3 regions of the Saccharopolyspora sp. MMCC62 genome follow, and region 2 is predicted to be linked to each of the others. Evidence: riboswitches for the same ligand, from Rfam matches in the RefSeq annotation. Region 2 holds a riboswitch; each other region holds the start of a gene.
The links. A riboswitch is a leader RNA that binds a small molecule or an ion and turns the genes downstream of it on or off. The one in region 2 is predicted to bind S-adenosylmethionine.
Positions count from the first base shown of each region.

Region 1: another riboswitch for S-adenosylmethionine. It lies ahead of thrC (threonine synthase); the one in region 2 lies ahead of AC29IT_RS26105 (aminotransferase class V-fold PLP-dependent enzyme).
Region 3: another riboswitch for S-adenosylmethionine. It lies ahead of AC29IT_RS23305 (methionine ABC transporter ATP-binding protein); the one in region 2 lies ahead of AC29IT_RS26105 (aminotransferase class V-fold PLP-dependent enzyme).

Region 1 is NZ_JBYKCM010000005.1:248,422-255,608, reverse strand. Features, by position in the region: gene AC29IT_RS14540 (ComEC/Rec2 family competence protein) at 1-1,370, shown strand, start outside; gene thrC (threonine synthase) at 1,427-2,695, opposite strand; SAM riboswitch class I at 2,708-2,835, opposite strand; gene holA (DNA polymerase III subunit delta) at 2,942-3,925, shown strand; gene rpsT (30S ribosomal protein S20) at 4,193-4,453, opposite strand; gene AC29IT_RS14520 (TSUP family transporter) at 4,682-5,488, shown strand; gene AC29IT_RS14515 (cold-shock protein) at 5,745-5,948, shown strand; gene AC29IT_RS14510 (VOC family protein) at 6,041-6,421, shown strand; gene lepA (translation elongation factor 4) at 6,521-7,187, shown strand, end outside.
Region 2 is NZ_JBYKCM010000014.1:35,824-43,010, forward strand. Features, by position in the region: gene ileS (isoleucine--tRNA ligase) at 66-3,254, shown strand; SAM riboswitch class IV at 3,380-3,494, shown strand; gene AC29IT_RS26105 (aminotransferase class V-fold PLP-dependent enzyme) at 3,566-4,894, shown strand; gene lspA (signal peptidase II) at 4,929-5,642, shown strand; gene AC29IT_RS26115 (RluA family pseudouridine synthase) at 5,654-6,571, shown strand; gene AC29IT_RS26120 (hypothetical protein) at 6,669-7,040, shown strand.
Region 3 is NZ_JBYKCM010000010.1:253,389-260,575, reverse strand. Features, by position in the region: partial or broken gene AC29IT_RS23320 (transglycosylase family protein) at 1-97, shown strand, start outside; gene AC29IT_RS23315 (resuscitation-promoting factor) at 1,015-2,571, shown strand; gene rsmA (16S rRNA (adenine(1518)-N(6)/adenine(1519)-N(6))-dimethyltransferase RsmA) at 2,718-3,593, shown strand; SAM riboswitch class I at 3,795-3,884, shown strand; gene AC29IT_RS23305 (methionine ABC transporter ATP-binding protein) at 4,154-5,176, shown strand; gene AC29IT_RS23300 (methionine ABC transporter permease) at 5,173-5,856, shown strand; gene AC29IT_RS23295 (MetQ/NlpA family ABC transporter substrate-binding protein) at 5,956-6,768, shown strand; gene AC29IT_RS23290 (4-(cytidine 5'-diphospho)-2-C-methyl-D-erythritol kinase) at 6,968-7,187, shown strand, end outside.

The sequences.
Region 1 (7,187 bases), on a different contig from region 2:
GCGTCATCGGCCTGCTGCTGCTCGCTCCCGGGCTGGCGACCACGGCGGGTTTCGCGCTGTCGGTGGCGGCGACGGCGGGACTGGTGCTGCTGGCACCCGGCTGGTCGGCGGCGCTGCACGCCAGGGGAGTGCCGGTCGGGCTCGCCGAGGCGCTCGCGGTGCCCGCGGCGGCGCACCTGGTCACCGCGCCGCTGGTGGCCGCGATCTCCGGACAGGTCAGCCTGGTCGCGGTGGTGGCGAACCTGCTGGCCGGGCCGCTCGTGGCACCCGCGACGGTGCTCGGGGTCGCGGCGACGGTGGTGGCCCCGTGGTGGGCGCTGCCGGCGAAGGCGCTGGTGTGGCTGGCAGGACCCGAACTGGAGTGGGTGCTCGCGGTCGCCCGGCACTCGGCGGCCGTGCCGGGGGCGGTCGTCGACTGGCCGTCCGGTGCGGTGGGCGGGATCGCGCTGGCGGTGCTCTCAGCGGTGCTGCTGATCGTGCTGCGCGGCCGCATCGCCCGGCTGGTGCTGATCAGCGCGGTGCTGGTCGTCGTGGTGGTGGTGATCCCGGTCCGCCAGCAGGTGTTCCCCTGGCCGGCGCCGGGCTGGTCGATGGTCGCCTGCGACGTGGGGCAGGGCGACGGGCTGGTGCTGGCCACCGGGCGGGACCGGGAAGCGGTCGTGGTCGACACCGGACCGGACCCGGCGCTGATGGCGGAGTGCCTGCGCCGCTTGCGGATCCGCAGCGTCCCGCTGGTGCTGCTGACCCACCTGCACGCCGACCACGTCGGCGGCATCTCGGCGGTGCTGTCCGGACGGCAGGTCGGTGCGGTCGCGGTCGGGCCGTTGGACGAACCGGCCTGGGCGGCCCGGGAAGTGCGGGCGGCCGCCCGCGCGCACCGGGCACCCGTCATCCCGCTGCGCGCGGGACAGCGGTTGCAGTGGCCGGAACTGGTGCTCGACGTGCTCGGGCCGCGGGGAACGCTCGCCCGCAGCACGTCCGCGGAGGACGCCAACGACGCGTCGCTGGTGGTCAAGGCGACCACCCCGGCGGGACGGGTGCTGCTGACCGGGGATATCGCGCTGCCCGGGCAGGCCGCGCTGCTCACGTCAGGTGCGGACCTGCGGGCGGAGGTGCTCAAGGTGCCGCACCACGGGTCCCGGTTCACGACGCCGCGGCTGCTCGCACAGGTGCGCCCGCGGCTGGCGGTGATCAGCGTCGGCGCCGGGAACGACTACGGCCACCCGAGCCCGCTCATCCTGGGCGAGCTGCAGCGGCTGGGTGCGCGGATCCACCGCACGGACCGGTCCGGGGACATCGCGATCGTCCCGGGCCGTGGCGGGAGCACCGCGGTGGAGCGGGGCGATCCGCTGCGGCCGGACGAGAAGTGACCGGCGCACCGGTCCGGGACCGTGGGCCGCGGTGCTCCGCGGCCCACGGCCACCGATCACAGGCCGAGGGCCTCGTTCACGGCATCGGTGTTCGGGGCGACGGTCGCCTTCGGCCCGACCTGGTCCTGCACGGCGTCCAGCGTCTTGAGGCCGTCGCCGGTGATGAGCAGCACCGTCTCCTGGTCCGGGTCGATCTGACCGGCCTCGATGAGCTTCTTCGCGGTCGCGACGGTGACGCCACCGGCGGTCTCGGCGAAGATCCCCTCGGTGCGGGCCAGCAGCCGGATACCGGCGACGACCTCTTCGTCGGTGACGTCCTCGATGGCCCCGCCGGTGCGCCGGACCACGTCCAGCACGTACGGGCCGTCGGCGGGAGCACCGATCGCCAGCGAACGCGCGATGGTGTCCGGGCGGACCGGCTGCACCACGTCGTGGTTCTGCTTGAACGCGCTGGCCACCGGCGAGCAACCGTTGGCCTGCGCGCCGAAGATCCGGTACGGGCTCTGCTCGACCAGACCGGTCTGGCCGAGCTCGCGGAAGCCCTTGTCCACCTTGGTCAGCTGCGAACCGGAGGCGATGGGCACCACGATCTGCTCCGGCAGCCGCCAGCCGAGCTGCTCAGCGACCTCGAACCCGAGGGTCTTGGAGCCCTCCGAGTAGTACGGCCGCACGTTGACGTTGACGAACGCCCAGTCCTCGTGCTCGGCGGCGAGCTCGGTCGCCAGCCGGTTCACGTCGTCGTAGTTGCCGTCCACCGCGAGCAGCGAGCCGTCGTAGACCGCGCTCATCAGGATCTTCGCCCGCTCCAGGTTGGACGGGACGAGGACCACCGAGTCCCAGCCGGCGCGGGCCGCGGCGGCGGCGACGGCGTTGGCGAGGTTGCCGGTGGACGGGCAGGCCAGCACCTTGAACCCGAACTCGCGGGCGGCGGCCAGCGCGACCGCGACCACGCGGTCCTTGAAGGAGTGCGTCGGGTTGCCGGTGTCGTCCTTGATCCAGATCCGCTTGACGCCGAGCGCCTTCGCGAGGTTGTCCGCGCGCACCAGCCTGGTACAGCCGGGCTCGGTGTTCGGGTGCTCCTCGACGTTCGTCGGCACCGGCAGCAGCTTCTTGTAGCGCCAGATGGAGCGGGGGCCTGCCTCGATGTCCTCGCGGCGGATGCGCCCGAAGTCGTAGGCGACCTCCAGCGGCGAGAAGTCCTCCAGGGACACGAACTCGGGCGCCAGCGGCTGGCGGTGCCCCTCTTCCTTCGACACCAGCTCGACGGCCGGACCGAGGTCGTAGGTCTTGCCGGTGGAGTTCGGGGCATGGGCGGCAGCGGTCATCGCGAGGTCCTTTCCTCATCTGTCCCGCGGGCGGGTCGGAGTTGGCACCAATTTCTTCGACTACCTCGCGAATGCCGCGAAAGGTCGAGATGGTTGCCGGGGCTTCATCGGGCCGTTCCCTCTGCCCCTCTGGATGAGCTATTCGGTTGTGGCTGCAACGTTACGGGAGGCCGCCGCATCCTGGCCAGCACGGGTACCGGCGCACGGACCGGCGGTGGTGTCGCAGGGTCGTGCGACGATGCCCCTATGAGTTCGCCGTCGGTGGTCTGCGATCCGCTGCACCTGATCCTCGGGGACGAGGAACTGCTGGTGGAGCGCGCGCTGTGGGAGGCGGTCGGAGCGGCCCGCGCGGCCGATCCGGAAACCGAGCTGCGCAGGATCAAAGTGAGTGAACTCACCCCGCCGGAGCTGGACGAACTGCTGAGCCCTTCGTTGTTCGCCGAAGGCCGCGTGGTGGCGCTGGAAGCCGCTCAGGACGCGGGCAAGGAGATCGCCGAGGCGATCCTGTCGCATGCGCGGCAGCCCGCGGACGGCGTGGTGCTGGTGATCGTGCACAGCGGAGGCGGCCGCGGGAAGAACGCCAAGGAGCTGCCGAGCGCGTTGCGCAAGCTCAACGCCCGCGTCACCGAGTGCAACAAGATCACGAAGGGGCCGCAGCGGGAGGCCTTCGTCAAGGACGAGGTGCGTCGCGCGGGTGGCCGCATCGACGCCGCCGGAGTCGGCGCGCTGATCGAGACGGTCGGCTTCGACCTGCGCGAGCTGTCCTCGGCGGCCTCCCAGCTGGTCGCCGACACCGGCGGGAAGGTCGACGAGTCGGAGGTGCGCCGGTACCACCGCGGCCGTGCCGAGGTGACCGGCTTCGCGGTGGCCGAGAAAGCCGTCACCGGTGACCTGGCCGGAGCGCTGGAAGCGCTGCGCTGGGCGCTGCAGCTGGGCGTCGCGCACGTGCTGATCGCGGACGCCCTGGCCGATTCGGTGCGCACCATCGGCCGCGTCGCCGCCTACGGCCGAGGCGACCCGTTCCGGCTCGCCGGAGACCTCGGCATGCCCGCGTGGAAGGTGAAGAAGGCGCAGGCGCAGGCCAGGGGCTGGAGCAGCGCCACCGTCGCTGAGGCGTTGCGCGCGGTCGCCGTGCTGAACGCGGACGTCAAGGGCATGGCCGCCGACGCGGACCACGCGCTGGAGCGCGCCGTGCTGCGGCTGGTCGAACTGCACTCCTCCCGGAACTGACCCGCGGTCGTCGTCACCCGGCGAGCCCCGCCCGCACCGTCCGGCGACGATCATCGCCGGTGCCCGGTGCCCGGTGCCCGGTGCCCGGTGCCCGGTGCCCGGTGCCCGGTGCCGCACGAACGGCACGCGAGCCCTCAACCCCGCGCGCGGGAACTACTGAGCCCGCGGCCTGCCCCCCTAGAACGCGAAGCGGGGCCCGTCCCCGGAAGGACGGGCCCCGCTTCGGGCCGGTGCGCGTGCCGGACGGAGGCCCGGCCGCGCTCGGGCTCAGAGCTTGTTGACGGCCTGCGCCAGCGCCGACTTCTTGTTCGCGGCCTGGTTGGCGTGGATGACGCCCTTGCCGGCGGCCTTGTCCAGGGTGCGCGAGGCGGCGCGCTGCAGCTCCAGGGCCTTGTCCTTGTCACCGGCGGCAACGGCCTCGCGGAACTTGCGGATGGCGGTCTTGACCGACGACTTCACCGACTTGTTGCGCAGGCGGTTGCGCTCGTTGGTCTTGATCCGCTTCATCTGAGACTTGATGTTGGCCACTGGGGCGCCTCTTTCCTCGATCGGATTCGTCGTGCCGCGCTGAATCGGCGCTGCCGCACCGGAGCTCGACGGCCCGCGGTGTGCGCAGCTTTCCTCCCTGGCGGAACGCCGCACGGCACGGTCGACGATCCTAGCAACGGTGCTCGTGCCGGCCCGCGTCGGCATCGGGTGCGAGGACGCTCACACGACGGGACTCGATCGGTGGTCGGCGGCATAGGCTCGCGCCCCGTGTTCACCCCATTGGATTGGCCCGGCTTCGCCGATCTCTCCTTGGCCGGGCTCATCTTCCTGTGCTGCGCGGCGTTCCTCGCCGGAGCGGTGGACGCGATCGTCGGGGGCGGCGGCCTGATCCAGCTGCCCGCGATGCTGCTGCTGGTGCCCGGCGGGAACATCATCTACTCGCTCGGGACGAACAAGCTCGCCGCTGTCGCGGGCACCACCGCGGCCGCGTGGACCTACGCGAAGCGGACCCCGGTGCCGTGGCGCAGTGCGCTGCCGATGGCGGCCGTCGCATTCCTGGGCGCGCTGGGCGGTGCCGTGTTCGCCGCCTCGCTGCCGCAGCTCGTGCTCACCGTGGTGGTGCTGGTGGCGCTGATCGCGGTCGGCATCTACACGTGGCGCAAACCCGATCTGGGGTCGGTCGCGGCGCCGCGCTTCGGGCCGGTCCAGCAGGTCTGGGTGATGGTGGCGGGCGGCCTGGCGATCGGCTTCTACGACGGCATCGCGGGCCCCGGCACCGGCTCGTTCCTGGTGTTCCTGCTCGTCGGCCTGGTCGGTTTCGCGTTCGTGGGGGCGTCGGCGACCGCGAAGGTCGTCAACGTGGCCACCAATCTGGGGGCGCTGCTGTTCTTCATCTCCGCGGGCAAGATCCTGTGGGGGTTGGCCCTGGTGATGGCGGTGAGCAACGCGAGCGGCAGCGTGCTGGGCGCTGCGCTGGCGTCCAGCCGCGGATCGGCGTGGGTGCGCAAGGTGTTCCTCACCGTGGTGGTGGCGCTGGTGGCCAGCCTCGGCTGGAAGCTCGCCGCCGGTCTCTGAACCCTTTCGGGCGATCAGTCAAGAGGCCTTGTCAGGCGTGATGTGAGATCGAGAACACCGGCGGGTCGCGGGAATGATCTGCCCCGGGGTGTGGTTGTATGAGTCGGCCGATTTTTGTGTTCGTGTTCGACACGCTCGCGAAAGTTGCGGGCGCGACTCTGTCCTGAGCGCAAGCTGGAGAGTTCGCCGTCTGGACTAGGCCCCGGTGTTCGCGCGGTGCGGGCACCGGTTACTCATCAGCTGTGAGGAGACAGAGATGGCACAGGGCACTGTGAAGTGGTTCAACTCCGAGAAGGGCTTCGGCTTCATCTCCCCCGACGGTGGCGGCCCGGACGTGTTCGTCCACTACTCGGCCATCGACGGCAACGGCTTCCGCACCCTGGAAGAGAACCAGACCGTGACCTTCGAGATCACCCAGGGCCAGAAGGGCCCGCAGGCCAGCGGCGTTCGCGCGGTCTGAGTGCAGTGATCTGCTCGGCGGGCCCTCCACCTTCGCGGTGGGGGGCCCGCCGTCTTTTTCGCCCGGGCCGGTGTCGCGGTACAACGGGACGCATGGACGTCGTCAACAGCCGCACGATCCTGCGCCCGCGCGACCCGGAGCGCTCGCTGCGCTTCTACCGGGACGTGCTCGGTCTCGCGATCTCCCGCGAGTTCCCGGGCGGCACGGTGTTCTTCCTCGGGCAGGGCTACCTGGAGATCTCCGGTCGCGGCGAGCACGGCCCCAGCCCGGACCAGGTGCTGTGGATCCAGGTGCGCGACCTGCACGCCGAGTTCGACCGGCTCGCCGAGCTCGGCGTCGCCGTGGAGGCCGCGCCGGTCCGGCAGCCGTGGGGCTTGGACGAGGCGTGGATCGCCGACCCGGATGGCACGCGGATCGTGCTCGTGGAGGTTCCCGCGGATCATCCGATCCGCACCGACCAGCGACCGCGCTGAGCCGGCCCCGGAGTTGGGCTCCGGTGGCAGGTCGCCGCGTGGGACGATGTGGGTTGCACGCGCGCCCCGCGAGGACCCCGAGATCCCAAGGAACACCGAGTGAGCAGCTTCGCCGATACGACCTTCACGGACCCGGAGCGCATCCGGAACTTCTGCATCATCGCGCACATCGACCACGGCAAGTCGACGCTGGCCGACCGGATGTTGCAGCTCACCGGGGTGTTGGGCGAGCGGGCGTACCGGGCGCAGTACCTCGACCGGATGGACATCGAGCGGGAACGCGGCATCACGATCAAGGCGCAGAACGTGCGGCTGCCGTGGACCGCGGACGGCGTCGACCACGTGCTGCACATGATCGACACCCCGGGGCACGTCGACTTCACCTACGAGGTGAGCCGGTCGCTGGCCGCCTGCGAGGGCGCGATCCTGCTGGTCGACGCGGCGCAGGGCATCGAGGCGCAGACCTTGGCGAACCTGTACCTGGCGATGGAGCACGACCTCCAGATCATCCCGGTGCTCAACAAGATCGACCTGCCCGCGGCGGAGCCGGACAAGTACGCGGCGGAGCTGGCGCACATCATCGGCTGCGAGCCCACCGATGTGCTCCGGGTGTCGGCGAAGACCGGTGAGGGCGTGGGCGAGGTCCTCGACGAGGTCGTCCGCCAGATCCCCGCCCCGCAGGGCGTGCACGACTCGCCGCCCCGCGCGATGATCTTCGACTCGGTGTACGACACCTACCGCGGCGTGGTGACCTACATCCGCGTCG
Region 2 (7,187 bases):
TGTGGGCATCGAGTGCGGATGCCCGTGCGGCTGCTGACGACACACCGGCGAGGAGAACACCCGCGATGGCTTACCCGAAGGTCCGATTCGGCGGAACGCCCGCCCCGGAGGGCGCGGATCGAGCAGCCCCCCAGGAGCGCGGGGTGGCCGCACAACCGTCCTTCCCGCAGATCGAGCGGGAAGTGCTCGACTTCTGGTCCGCGGACGGGACGTTCCGGGAGAGCGTGCAGGCCAGGGACGCGGGCGTCAACGGGTCGAACGAGTTCGTGTTCTACGACGGCCCGCCGTTCGCGAACGGCCTGCCGCACTACGGGCACCTGCTCACCGGGTACGTCAAGGACGCGGTGCCGCGCTACCAGACGATGCGCGGCCACCGGGTGGAGCGGCGCTTCGGCTGGGACTGCCACGGGCTGCCCGCGGAGGTGCAGGCGGAGAAGCAGCTCGGCATCACCTCGAAGTCCGAGATCGAGTCGATGGGCGTCGCCCAGTTCAACGACGCCTGCCGCGCCTCGGTGCTGCGCTACACGCGGGAGTGGGAGGACTACGTCACCCGCCAGGCGCGCTGGGTGGACTTCGAGAACGACTACAAGACGCTCGACATGGACTACATGGAGAGCGTGATGTGGGCCTTCAAGACCTTGTGGGACAAGGGCTTGGTCTACGAGGGCTTCCGGGTGCTCTGGTACTGCTGGCGCTGCGAGACGCCGCTGTCCAACACCGAGACTCGGATGGACGACACCTACCGCCAGCGGCAGGACCCGGCGGTGACCGTGGGCCTGCGGCTCGTCGCGCCGGGCAAGGCGTTCGACGGGGCGCTGGCGCTGGTGTGGACGACGACGCCGTGGACGCTGCCGTCGAACCTCGCGGCCGCGGTCCACCCCGAGGTGGACTACGTGCTCGTGGAGCCCGGTCAGGGCGGCGAGCGCTACCTGCTGGCCGAGGCGCGGCTGGGCGCGTACGCGCGGGAGCTCGGCGAGGACGTCGCCGACCGCGTCGTCGCCCGGTTCACCGGTGCCGAGCTGGTCGGCACGAGCTACCGGCCGCCGTTCGACTTCTTCGCCGGGCGGGAGAACGCCCACCGGGTGCTGCCCGCCGACTACGTGACCACCGAGGACGGCACCGGTGTCGTGCACATCGCGCCCGCCTTCGGTGAGGAGGACAAGGCCGTCACCGACGCGCACGACATCGAACCGGTCGTGCCGGTCGACGCGCGCGGCCGGTTCACCGCCGAGGTCCCGCCGTACGAGGGCCAGCAGGTCTTCGAGGCGAACAAGCAGATCATCCGGGACCTCAAGGAAGCCGGGCTGCTGCTGCGGCACGAGACCTACGACCACCCGTACCCGCACTGCTGGCGCTGCGACAACGCGCTGATCCAGCGCGCCCTGTCGTCCTGGTTCGTGGCCGTCACCCAGTTCCGGGACCGCATGGTCGAGCTCAACCAGCAGATCAACTGGGTGCCGGGGCACATCCGGGACGGCCAGTTCGGCAAGTGGCTGTCCAACGCCCGCGACTGGAACATCTCGCGGAACCGGTTCTGGGGTTCGCCGATCCCGGTGTGGACCTCGGACGACCCGGCGCACCCGCGCACCGACGTGTACGGCTCGCTGGACGAGCTGGAGCGCGACTTCGGGGTGCGGCCCGCCGACCTGCACCGGCCGAACATCGACGAGCTGACCCGGCCGAACCCGGACGACCCGACCGGCAAGTCCACCATGCGGCGGGTGCCGGAGGTGCTGGACTGCTGGTTCGAGTCCGGGGCGATGCCGTTCGCGCAGGTCCACTACCCGTTCGAGAACGCCGACTGGTTCGAGCACCACTACCCGGGCGACTTCATCGTCGAGTACAACGGCCAGTCCCGCGGCTGGTTCTACCTGCTGCACGTGCTGGCGACCGCGCTGTTCGACCGGCCCGCGTTCTCCAACGTGGTCGCGCACGGCATCGTGCTCGGCGACGACGGCATGAAGATGTCGAAGTCGAAGAACAACTACCCGGACGTCAACGAGGTCTTCGACCGCGACGGTTCGGACGCGATGCGCTGGTTCCTGATGGCCAGCCCGATCCTGCGCGGCGGCGACCTCGTGGTCACCGAGCGCGGCATCCGGGATGCGGTGCGCCAGGCCGTGCTGCCGCTGTGGAACTCCTGGTACTTCCTGGCGCTGTACGCCAACGCCGAAGGCGTCGAGGGCCGGTTCCGGGTGGACAGCGAGCACGTGCTGGACCGCTACGTGCTCGCCAAGACCCACGAGCTCGTCGGCGACGTGCAGGCCGCGATGGACGTGTTCGACCCGGCGGGGGCGTGCGCCAGCGTCCGGGACTTCCTGGAGGTCCTGACGAACTGGTACGTGCGCCGCTCCCGGGACCGGTTCTGGGCCGGGGACGCCGATGCCATCGACACGCTGCACACCGTGCTGGAGGTGACCTCCCGGGTGGTGGCGCCGCTGCTGCCGCTGACCGCGGAGGCGGTGTGGCGCGGGCTCACCGGTGGCCGTTCGGTGCACCTGGCCGACTGGCCGCTGGTCGACGAGCTGCCCGCGGACGCGGCGCTGGTCTCGGCGATGGACCGGGTGCGGCAGGTGTGCTCCTCGGTGCTGGCCCTGCGGAAGTCGAACTCGCGGCGCGTCCGGCTGCCGCTGGCGAAGCTGGTCGTGGCCATGCCGGAAGCCGGCTCGCTGGAGCCGTTCGTGGACCTGATCCGGGACGAGGTGAACGTCAAGGAGGTCGAGCTGACCACCGACGTCGCCGCGCACGGCCGGTTCGAGATCGCCGTGAACGCCCGCGCCGCAGGACCCCGGCTCGGCAAGGACGTGCAGCGGGTGATCAAGGCCGTGAAGTCCGGCGACTGGACCCGGAACGCGGCGGGGGCCGTCGTCGCGGACGGCACCGAACTCCAGGAGGGCGAGTTCACCGAGCGGCTGGTGTCCACCGACTCCGGTGCCGCGGCCGCGCTGCCGGGCGGGGCCGGGCTGGTGGTGCTGGACTGCGACGTCACCTCGGAGCTGGCCGCCGAAGGCGTGGCCCGCGACCTGGTGCGCGTCGTGCAGCAGGCGCGCCGGGACGCCGGGTTCGAGATCTCCGACCGCATCCGCGTCGAGGTCTCCGCGCCCGCGGAGGTGCTGGCCGCGGTGGACGCGCACCGCGAGTTCATCGCTGCCGAAACCCTCGCCGATGTCGTGTCCGAGGGCGCGGCCGCGGGTGGTTCCGCGGGCAGCGTCGGGGACGGCGTGGACGTCTCGGTCGCCGTCGAACGCGTCTGATCGGCCGCCCCCGGGCGGGTCCGCGAGATCCTTCGCGGACCCGCCCGGACGGGCGTGGCACACCTCCCACTTCGCACCGGACGGTTGCGCGCGGCGGGGGGTGGTCCTTAAGGTTCGTCGTCGAAGGTCATGAGTGCCAGCGGGAAACCCCGGTTTGCTGGCCGGCAACCCTCCTACCGCGGTGGGGTGCCCCGGGTGAGGACCTGGCCGATCGCGCAGGGCGGTCGGCAAGCGCGGGCCCCGAATGCTCCGGGCCCGGTGAGGCCCCAGGAGGCATCGTGTCGTCAGCCGTTCGCTCCGCCGCCGGTGAGATCGCCGAAACCCCGATCTGGTCCGTCGTGGACTCCGTTCCCGTGGTGCCCGCGGTCGTCGGCGCGCAGCTGCAGGTCCCGCTGGTCACCGGCGGTTCCGCCGAGTACGCCAACCTGGACCACGGGGCCAGCGCGCCCTGCCTGAACGCGGTGCGCGACGCCGTGAACGAGCTGCTGCCCTGGTACGCCAGCGTGCACCGCGGCGCCGGGTTCGCCTCCCAGGTGTGCACCCGGGTCTACGAGGGCGCTCGGGACGTGCTGCGCCGCTTCGTCGGCGCCCGCCGCACCGACTCGGTGATCTTCACCCGGAACACCACGGACGCGCTGAACCTGCTGGCCGGTGCGCTGCCCGCGGACACCTCGGTGGTCGTGTTCGACACCGAGCACCACGCGGCGCTGCTGCCGTGGGCGGGGGAGCGGCTGCACCGCCTCGACATCCCGGAGAGCCCGCAGGACGCGGTGCGGCTGCTCGACGCCGCGCTCGCCGAGTGCGCCGACGGGCCGAAGCTCGCGGTGCTGACCGGCGCCTCCAACGTGACCGGCGAGCTGTGGCCGATCGCCGAACTCGCCCGCGTCGCGCGTGCGCACGGCGCCCGCACCGTGCTCGACGCCGCCCAGCTCGCCCCGCACCGCCCGATCCGCATCGCCGACCTCGGCGTGGACCACGCGGTGCTGTCCGGCCACAAGCTCTACGCCCCGTTCGGCGCGGGCGCGCTCATCGGCCGCGACGACTGGCTGGACCGGGCCGAGCCGTACCTGGCCGGGGGCGGCGCCACCCGCTCGGTCCCCGACGAGGGCGAGATCGACTGGAACACCGGTCCCGAAAGGCACGAGGCCGGGTCGCCGAACACGGTCGGCGTGCACGCGCTCGCCAAGGCCTGCGAGGTGATCGCCGAGCACGCCGAGGCGATCGAGGGGCACGAGGACCTGCTGCTGCGCAGGCTCCGCGCCGGGCTCGCCACCGTGCCCGGGCTGCGCGAGCTGAGCCTGTTCGGGCCCGAGCACGACCGGGTCGGCGTGGTCGGCTTCACCGTGGACGGCCAGGACCCGGGCCTGCTGGCCGCGGCGCTGTCCGCGGAGCACGGCATCGGCGTGCGGGACGGGCTGTTCTGCGCGCACCGCGCCGTGCGGCACCTGCTGGCAGGCACCGACGCGCAGCGCGCGGTCCGGATCAGCCTCGGCCTCGGCACCACCGTCGAGCACGTGGACCGGATCGTCACCGCGCTGCGCGAGCTGGTCGCCCACGGGCCGCAGTGGAGCTACGAACTGGACGGCGGCCGCTGGGTGCCCGCCGACGATCCGCGCGAGTTCCCCGCCGCGTTGGCGTGAGCCGCTGCGAACGACCGATCGGCGGTCGGGGAGAATGGGCCGGGTGAACACCGAGCAGTCCGACTCCGAGCAGCCCGGATCGAACCCCGCCGACGGCGCGGGCTCGACCTCAGAACCGGAAGCGCGACCCGCCGCGGGCGGGGACGGCGGTACCGCCGCAGGCGAGCCGGACTCGGGTTCGGACGTCGCCGGGGCGACCGCGGTCGAACCCGCCGGTGGCCGCGCGCCGCGGAAGCTGCTGGTCCTGCTGTTCGGGGTGGCGGCGCTGCTGCTGGCCGCGGACGTGCTGACCAAGATCGCCGCCGTCGCCCGGCTCGACGGGCGGCCACCGCTGGAGCTGTTCGGCGGTGCCGTGTACCTGGTGCTGGTGCGCAACCCGGGGGCCGCGTTCTCGCTGGCCACCGGCATGACCTGGCTGCTGGCGCTGCTGGCGATCGCCGTCGTCGGCGTCATCGTGTGGCTGGCGCCGAAGCTGCGCTCCACCGGCTGGGCCGTGGGGCTCGGCCTGGTGCTGGGCGGGGCCTGCGGGAACCTGGTCGACCGGCTGTTCCGGGAACCGGGGCCGCTGCGCGGGCACGTGGTGGACTTCGTGTCGCTGTTCGCGCCGGACGGCAGCGTGTGGCCGGTGTTCAACGTCGCCGACTCGTCCATCGTGTGCGGCGGAATCCTCGTGGTGCTCCTGTCGCTGTTCGGCCGGGATTACGACGGCTCCGTGCACACCCGCAAGAAGCGCGAGGACCGGGCATGAGCGATCTGCGGATGCTCCCGGTCCCGGACGGCCTCGAAGGCATGCGGGTCGATGCGGGTCTGGCGAAGCTGCTCGGGCTGTCCCGGAGCACGGTGGCGGGGCTCGCCGAATCCGGTGAGGTGCTGCTGGACGGCGCCCCCGTCGGCAAGTCCGACCGGCTCATCGCGGGCGGACTGGTGGAGGTGACGCTGCCCGCGGCCCGGCCGGAACCGGAAGTGGTCGCGGTCCCGGTGGAAGGCCTGCGGATCCTGCACCAGGACGACGACATCGTCGTGGTGGACAAGCCCATCGGCGTCGCCGTGCACCCCAGCCCCGGCTGGGAGGGACCCACCGTGATCGGCGGGCTCGCCGCGGCGGGCGTGCAGATCGCGACCTCGGGCGCCGCGGAGCGCCAGGGCGTGGTGCACCGGCTCGACGCGGGCACCACCGGCGTCATGGTCGCGGCGAAGAGCGAGCACGCCTACACCGCGCTGAAGCGGGCCTTCAAGGAACGCACCGTGGAGAAGCGCTACCACGCGCTGGTACAGGGCCACCCCGATCCGAGCAGCGGCACCATCGACGCGCCGATCGACCGGCACCCCAAGCACGACTACAAGTTCGCCGTGGTCAGCGGTGGCAAGCCGAGCATCACCCACTACGAGACGGTGGAGGCGTTCCGCGCCGCGTCCTTGGTGGACGTGAAGCTGGAGACCGGGCGCACGCACCAGATCCGGGTGCACTTCTCCGCGGTCCGGCATCCGTGCGCGGGCGATCTCACCTACGGGGCGGACCCGGTGCTGGCGCGGCGGCTGCAGCTGGGTAGGCAGTGGTTGCACGCCCGGATGCTGGGCTTCGAGCACCCCGCCGACGGGCAGTGGGTGACGTTCACCAGCGACTACCCGGACGATCTGCAGCACGCCCTCGACGTCCTGCGCGAACAGGACTCCTGAGCCGCTCTCGCCGCGCCTTGTGGTGATCTTCGTCCAGGCGCGGTCGGACGATCGCGTAGCGTGGTCGTACTGATCCAGGAGCGGTGGGGAGGGGCCGATGACCCAGGCCGGAGCGGGCGGGGCGTTCGACGGGCGTCGCGAGGAGTTCACCGACGACATGCCGACGCCGCCGACGGGCCTGTCGTTGGGCGGTTCGCCGCCGCCTGGACCCGCGCGGCGGGACGGGCGCGCGGAGGCCGAGGACTGGCCCACCACCGATGCGGAGCGGACCGATCCGGGCCAGCTGGGGCTCGCGGAGCTGCTCGCGGCCGAGGACGTCGGCCGCGCGGGCCCGGCGGTGCTGGGCGCGGACCCCGTCGCGGATTCATCGGCGGACGCAGGGGACTGGCCCACCCTCCAGCGCCGCGAACGCCGTCCCGAACGCACTCGCCCCGGCCCCCTGGACTGGGTCCGCCGCCGCACCACCTGACGGTCCACATTGGACTGAACCGCCGCGACTCTGCGCTGTGGAAGGTCATTTTCGCCTGTCAGCGGCGAAGCCGCTGAGCGGAGACCACCCGAGCAACTCGCACCGCAGCGGGTTCTCAGCGGTTTCCTCGCGAGGACGGCGATTTCT
Region 3 (7,187 bases), on a different contig from region 2:
CGAGCAGCAGATCGCGGTGGCGAGCGCGCTGCGCGACGACCGGGGTGGATACGGAGCCTGGCCCTCCTGCGCCGGCAAGCTCGGCCTGCCGCGTTGACGTCTCGGCTCGTCGGCGAGGGGGAACCTCGGTGAACCCCTCGCCGCGGGGTCGCTGTCGCAGGCTGCCGCCGCCGTCCTCGCGGGGGAACCGCTGAGACCCCGCGGCGGTGCCGGTGGCTCGGGCGGTTCTCAGTTCATCGGCACCGCCGACCGCGGGAGGACGGACGAGATCCGCCGTGCGCCTCCGGCGACCGGCGGTGAGTGGTACTGCTCTGAACGGTGCTGGGAACTGCGGCTGAACGGGGAGGTTCGCGGAGATCGCCCGAGAGTGTGAGGAAGTGGGCTTCCTCATCACCCAGCGCGTCCGACGGTCCGCCGTCGGCCTCGGCCGCGGGCGGCGGGAGATGATCGCGCTCTCCCGTCGCCCGACCCCCACCCGCCGGTGCGGCGGGTGAACCGGAACCGCTGCTCCGCGGCTCGGTGATCCGCTCACCAGCGGCGATCGCACCGTCCACAAGGGACATCCTGATCGATTTCGTCGAACGCCGGAGAAACCGCGGCGCGGCTGGGAAAATGAGGACCGGATTGCAGTGGATCGCCCGATCCGATCACGGACGGTGCGCGGTTGCGCGGCAAACCGGCGTAACCCAGCTCACACCGCCGGGTGGCCCCTTGGCGCGCCCGCTGGATCACGCTAGAGTCTCGGCCTCGTAACCGATGACAACGAAGTCACGGAAACGCCCGCTAGTCGCCGCCGGGTACGTCGGGGAAGTCGGTGCCACCGATCGAGCTGGGAACGAGACCGGTTCGCATCAGGTATCGGCTGAATGGCGCTTGGCTACGGGAGTCGGATACGGAAACGAAGCACGAAGTCGCGCAGCGGCAGGTGAAGGAGTTCGAACCGGACATGCTCGGCGAACTCCCCATGGTCACCGGCGCGCGGACGGCTTCTCGCTTTCGAGAGGTAGCGACCCTGTGAACGGACGCGGCATCCCCGGTGCCCACGCCAGCTCCACCCGCAGCGATGAGCAGCTGGGTGGCGCAGGCCGAGACCACGGCTATTGGGCCGATTCCTTCGAGCCCTCCACGGACTGGTTCAGCCCCGTGAGCCCGCAGCAGCAGACCGCGGTCGGTCTGCTCGATCGCGAGAGCGACGCGGAGATCACGGCGGAGCAGTCCTTCGCCCCCATCAGCGGCCGGTACCCGGCCCAGGACCACCCGAGCTTCCCGCCCGGCGCGTTGGAGATCACGCCGGACGACGTGCTCGAGGCGCTCGGCCCGCAGGCCGACGAGATGCTCGCGACGGCCGACATCGACGTCGACGAGCTCATCCGCCTCATCAACGCAGAGACCGTGGTCATGCCGCCGCTGGTCCTGCCCGAGGAGCTCGGCGAACCGCAGGCGCAGCCCTCCGCGGAGGTCGTCGAGGCGATCACCTCGTGGAAGCAGCGCTTCCTCAAGGGCGCGGTCGCCGCGGTCATCCTCACCCTGACCGGCACCGGCGGCGCCGCCGCCGCGATGGACAAGTCCGTCACCGTCGAGATCGACGGCAAGGAACGCCAGGTCAACACCTACGAGTCGACCGTCGGCGAGGTCCTCGAGGACGAGGGCATCAACATCGGCGAGCACGACGCGCTGAGCCCCTCCCCGCAGTCCAAGGTCGGGCACAACGACACGATCACCCTCGACCGCGGCCGGCTGCTGAAGATGACGGTCGACGGCGAGCAGCGCGAGGAATGGGTCCGGTCGGTGACCGTCGGCCAGGCGCTGCGCCAGCTCGGCGTCGTCGACGACGGCGCCTGGGTCTCCAGCGCGCGCAGCATGGCGGTGCCCGAGCAGGGCATGGACCTGGTGGTCAAGACCGCCAAGGACATCACGATCACCGACGGCGCGGGCGAGCCCCGGCAGCTGACGACGACCGCGGTGACCGTCGACGAGCTGGTCAAGGAGCAGAACCTCCAGCTCGGGCCGGAAGACCACATCACCCCCGGCGGCGACCAGAAGATCACCAGCGGTGCCACGGTGCAGATCGATCGCACCGGCAGCACCGTGGTCAACGTGACCGTGCCGATCGAGCCGCCGGTCAAGGAGATCGAAGACGACTCCATGCTCAAGGGCGAGGAGAAGGTCGAGAACCCGGGCACGCCCGGCGAGAAGATCGTCTTCACCCGGGTGAGCACTCGCAACGGCGAGGAGACCGGTCGCGAAGCGGTCGGCGAGAAGATCACCAAGGAGCCGACCGAGAAGGTCGTCCGCGTCGGCACCAAGCAGCCGCCGAACAGCGCCGTCTGGGACAAGTTGGTGCAGTGCGAGGCCGGCGGCAACTGGTCGATCAACAGCGGCAACGGCTACTACGGCGGCCTCCAGTTCGACAAGAGCACCTGGGACGCCTACGGCGGCGACCAGTACGCGGCCTACCCGCACCAGGCGAGCCGGGAGCAGCAGATCTCGGTGGCCACCAAGGTGCGCGACGCCCGCGGCGGCAGCTACGGCGCCTGGCCGGGTTGCTCCTCGAAGCTCGGCCTCGGCTGAGCGGCGACCTCCGCGTTCCCCGACCGGTCATCGGCCTCGTGCCGGTGACCGGTCGTTCGCGTTCGCGGCCCTGATCGGCGCGGCCCTGATCAGCGCGGGGGAGGGCGGGCGCGGTGCGGGAAGCGGGCGCGGGTAGCTTTGACCTCGTGGAACAGCACGCGAACCAGGCGCGGTTGCTCGGGCCGGCCGATGTTCGCCGGCTGGCGGGGGAACTCGGGATCCGGCCGACGAAACGGCTCGGCCAGAACTTCGTGCACGACTCGAACACGGTGCGCCGCATCGTCGGGGCGGCCGGTCTCACCGCGGAGGACGTGGTGCTGGAGGTCGGTCCCGGGCTGGGCTCGCTGACCTTGGCGCTGCTGCCGGAGTCCGCCGGAGTGGTGGCGGTGGAGATCGACCCAGTGCTCGCCGAGCGGTTGCCGCGCACCGCCGCCGAATTCGCCCCCGAACTGCGGGACCGGTTGCGGGTGCTGCCCGCCGACGCGCTGCGGGTGCGGGCCGCCGACTTCGCCGAGCCGCAGCCGACCGCGCTGGTCGCGAACCTGCCGTACAACGTGGCGGTGCCGGTGGTGCTGCACCTGCTGGCGGAGCTGCCGTCGCTGCGCACCGGTCTGGTGATGGTGCAGTCCGAGGTCGCCGACCGGCTGGCCGCGAAGCCGGGCGGCCGCACCTACGGGGTGCCGAGCGTGAAGGCCGCGTGGTTCGCCGACGTCCGGCGCGCGGGTCCGGTGCCGCGCAACGTGTTCTGGCCGGTGCCGAACGTGGATTCCGGGCTGGTGTCCTTCTCCCGGGTGGACCCGCCGTCGGCGGCGCCCCGGGCGCAGGTGTTCGCGGCGGTGGACGCGGCGTTCGCGCAGCGGCGCAAGACCTTGCGGGCGGCGCTGTCCGGCTGGGCCGGTTCGGCGGCGCGCGCCGAGGAGGTGCTGCGGGCGGCCGGGGTGGACCCGTCGGCGCGCGGCGAGCAGCTCACGGTGGCCGATTTCGCCCGGGTGGCCGAGGCGGGCGCGGGATCGGCGCGCTGACGTTCCGCTGCGTCGCACCCTCGGGGGTCGCGTTGCTCCGTCCAGGCGGAAAACCGTAGCGCTGCTCACATAAGGTCACTGGAATATTCACGACCAGACATGTCTCCTGCTCAGTAGGGGGATGTGATTTGTCAAACGATTCCACATAGTGACGGCTTTTGGCTTGCGCCTCCCGACGCCGCTGCGTTCTACTATTCGGGAAATCCATCCCGAGCGGCTGAGAGACCTGGCTCCACGACGCCGCAGCAACCACTCCACCGGAGCAGGTGCTAACGCCAGGGTCGATGGAGTTGTGGTGTCTGAAACTCTGCTCGCAGGTGAACGTGCGCCCCGGTCCAGCCGCAGGCGGGCCCGCGGTGGTCGCGCTCGCGTCGGCTCCGGTCCGCACGGGCTCGCGTTGACCCAGCGCCGGGTTATCGATCACGGACGCCGCACCACGACGGCCTGTCGCCTCGCCGGCTGACGGCCCCAGTCGTCACCGCCCCACCAGGCCCTTCTGTTCCTCCCCGCCCGGCCGCGGCATGTCCGCAGGTCGGCGTGAGCTGATGCGGAGCGCGATCGTGATCACAGTCGAGAACCTCACCAAGTCCTTCCGGCCCGACCAGTCCGACCGGTCCGACGTCGTCGCCCTCGACGACGTGTCGCTGGAGGTCCCGGCGGGCGCCGTGCTCGGCGTCGTCGGACCCAGCGGCGCGGGCAAGTCCACCCTCGCCCGGTGCATCGCCCTGCTGGAGAAGCCGGACCGCGGCGCCATCCGCGTCGACGGCACCGACCTCGTCTCCCTCGAAGGCGCCGCGCTGCGCGCCGCCCGCCGCCACATCGGCGTCGTTCCCCAGGGCGACTCGCTGCTGCGGCAGCGCACCGCCGCGGGCAACGTGGCGCTCCCGCTGGAAGCCGCCGGGATGCCCGCGCCGCAGCGCCGCAGCCGCGTCGCCGAACTGCTCGACCTGGTGGGGCTCACCGAGAAGGCGCCGATCTACCCGGACCGGCTCTCCGGCGGGCAGCGGCAGCGCATCGCGGTCGCCCGCGCGCTGGCCGCCAAGCCCTCGGTGCTGCTGGCCGACGAGCCGACCTCGGCGCTGGACCCGGGCACCACCGACTCGGTGCTCACCGTGCTGGACCGGGCCCGCTCCGAACTGGGCGTCACCGTTCTGGTGGTCACCCACGACATGGGCGTGGTGCGGCGCATCGCCGACGACGTGGCGGTGCTCGAAGGCGGCAAGCTCGTCGAGCATGGCAAGGTGCTCGACCTCGTCGCCGAACCCGGCAGCCGGGTCAGCACCAGCCTGCTGCCCGAGACCGACCAGGCACCGGTCGTGCCCGGGGTGCGCCACGACGTGGTCGCCGAAGTGGTCCTCGTCGGCTTCGCCGCTGTCGGCGCGCTGCTGCCCGAGGCCGCGAGCCGGTTCGGGGTGGAGCTGTCCATCCTCGGCGGCGGGCTCACCCGGCTCGGCGACACCCCGGTGGCGAAGTTCCGCATCGGACTCGCCGGTGAGCGGTCCGAGTCGGCCCTGAAGTGGATGGTCGACCGGGACGCGCACGTGCGGCGCACCCCGGTCAGTGTTGATGGAGTCGCGGCGTGAGTGATCCGACCCCTTGGGCGGAAGTAGCGGAGCTGCTCGGCGGTGCCACCGCCGAAACGCTCTACATGGTGCTGGTCTCGACCCTGCTGGCGGTCCTCGGTGGACTGCCGCTGGGCGTGTTCCTGCACCTGAGTTCTCCGGTCGGGCTCAGCCCGCGTCCGACGCTGCACCGGATCCTCGGTGTGGTCGTCGACGTGGTGCGGTCCGTGCCGTTCGTGGTGCTGCTGGTGGTGCTGGCCTCCTTCACCAGGTTGTTGGTGGGCACGTCCATCGGCAGCACCGCGGTGATCGTCCCGCTGGTCGTCGGCGCCGTGCCGTTCTTCGCGCGGTTGACGCAGAACGCGTTGCGGGAAGTGAGCTTCACCGTCGTCGAAGCCGCGATCACCACCGGTTCGAGCCGGTGGCGGATCGTGTGGACCGTGCTGCTCGGCGAGGCCCGCGCCGCGCTGGTCGGGGCCGTCGGCGTCACCGCCGTCGCGCTCATCGGCTACGCGGCGATGGCCGGCGCCATCGGCGGTGGCGGGCTGGGGACCACCGCCATCCAGGACGGCTACCAGGCGTACGACGAGCGCGTGCTGTACGGCTCGGTGGTGGTGCTGGCCGTGCTGGCCTTCGCCATGCAGCTGCTCACCGACATCACCGCCAAAGCAGTGGACCGCCGCCGCAGCGCGACCGGCTAGGCCCGCAGCTCACCAGGAACACTCCGACGGCGGGGACGTGCGATCCCCGCCGGCCGCCGGTGCACGTCACCGGTCGGCCCTCCAGAAAGGACGCGATCGATGCGTTTTCGCTCCCTGGCCGTGGTGCTCACCGCTGCGACGCTGGCACTGGCCGGTTGCGGCGCCTCCGGCACGCCCGCCGCGCAGGACCCCGAGGCCCCGCTGACCATCGGCGTCAGCCCGCAGCCGCACGGCGAGATCCTCCAGTTCGTCAAGGACCACCTCGCCGAGCAGGCCGGCATCGAGATCGAGATCGAGAAGTTCGACGACTACAACCGGCCCAACGAGGCCGTCGCCAACGGCGAGCTGGACGCGAACTACTACCAGCACAAGCCGTACCTGGCGGAGTACCAGGCGCAGCGCGGCGGTGAGTTCGAATGGGTGCAGACGGTGCACCTCGAACCGCTGTCGGTCTACTCCAAGAAGGTGAAGTCCCTCCAGGAGCTGCCGAACGGGGCGCGGATCGCGCTGCCCAACGACCCGTCGAACCAGACCCGCAGCCTGGAACTGCTGCAGAACAACGGAGTCATCAAGCTGAAGCCGGGCGCAGAGCAGGGCGCCGGGGTGCGCGACGTGGCGGAGAACCCGAAGAACATCCGGTTCCAGGAGCTCTCCAGCGACCAGCTGCCCCGCTCGGTCGACGACGTCGACGCGGCGATCGTGAACGGCAACTATGCGCTCAAGGCCGGGCTGAAGGACCCGATCGCGGTGGAGAGCGCGGAGAACAACCCGTACGCCAACGGCCTCGTCGCCTCGCCCGCGATGGCGAAGGACCCGCGGGTGCAGAAGCTGGCGGAGCTGCTGCGCTCCCCGGAGGTCAAGGACTTCATCACCAAGACCTACGGCGGCATCTCGGTGATCCCCGCTTCCTGATCGATCCCGGATCGGCGGCCCCCGCGCGGACGTGCGGGGGCCGCGGTGCGTCCGGGCCGGGGCAGATGAAGATCCACCTGGTGGCGGGGGCGTCGCCCGGCCGGGAGTTCCGGCCGGGTGCGCGGAGGTTCCGCTGTGAAGTCGGGTGCTGGGGCGGCACCGGGCTCGCGCGGACACGTACGCTCTAGGGGTGCTCTCCGTGGTACCCACCCCCATCACCGTGCGTGTCCCGGCCAAGGTGAACCTGCACCTGTCGGTCGGCGATACCCGCCCGGACGGCTACCACGAGCTGGTCACCGTCTTCCAAGCGCTCTCGCTCACCGACGAGGTGACGGTCCGCACCGCCGACGAACCCGGCATCGAGGTGCACGGCGAAGGCGCCGACTCGGTCCCGACCGGGCCGAGCAACCTCGCGTGGC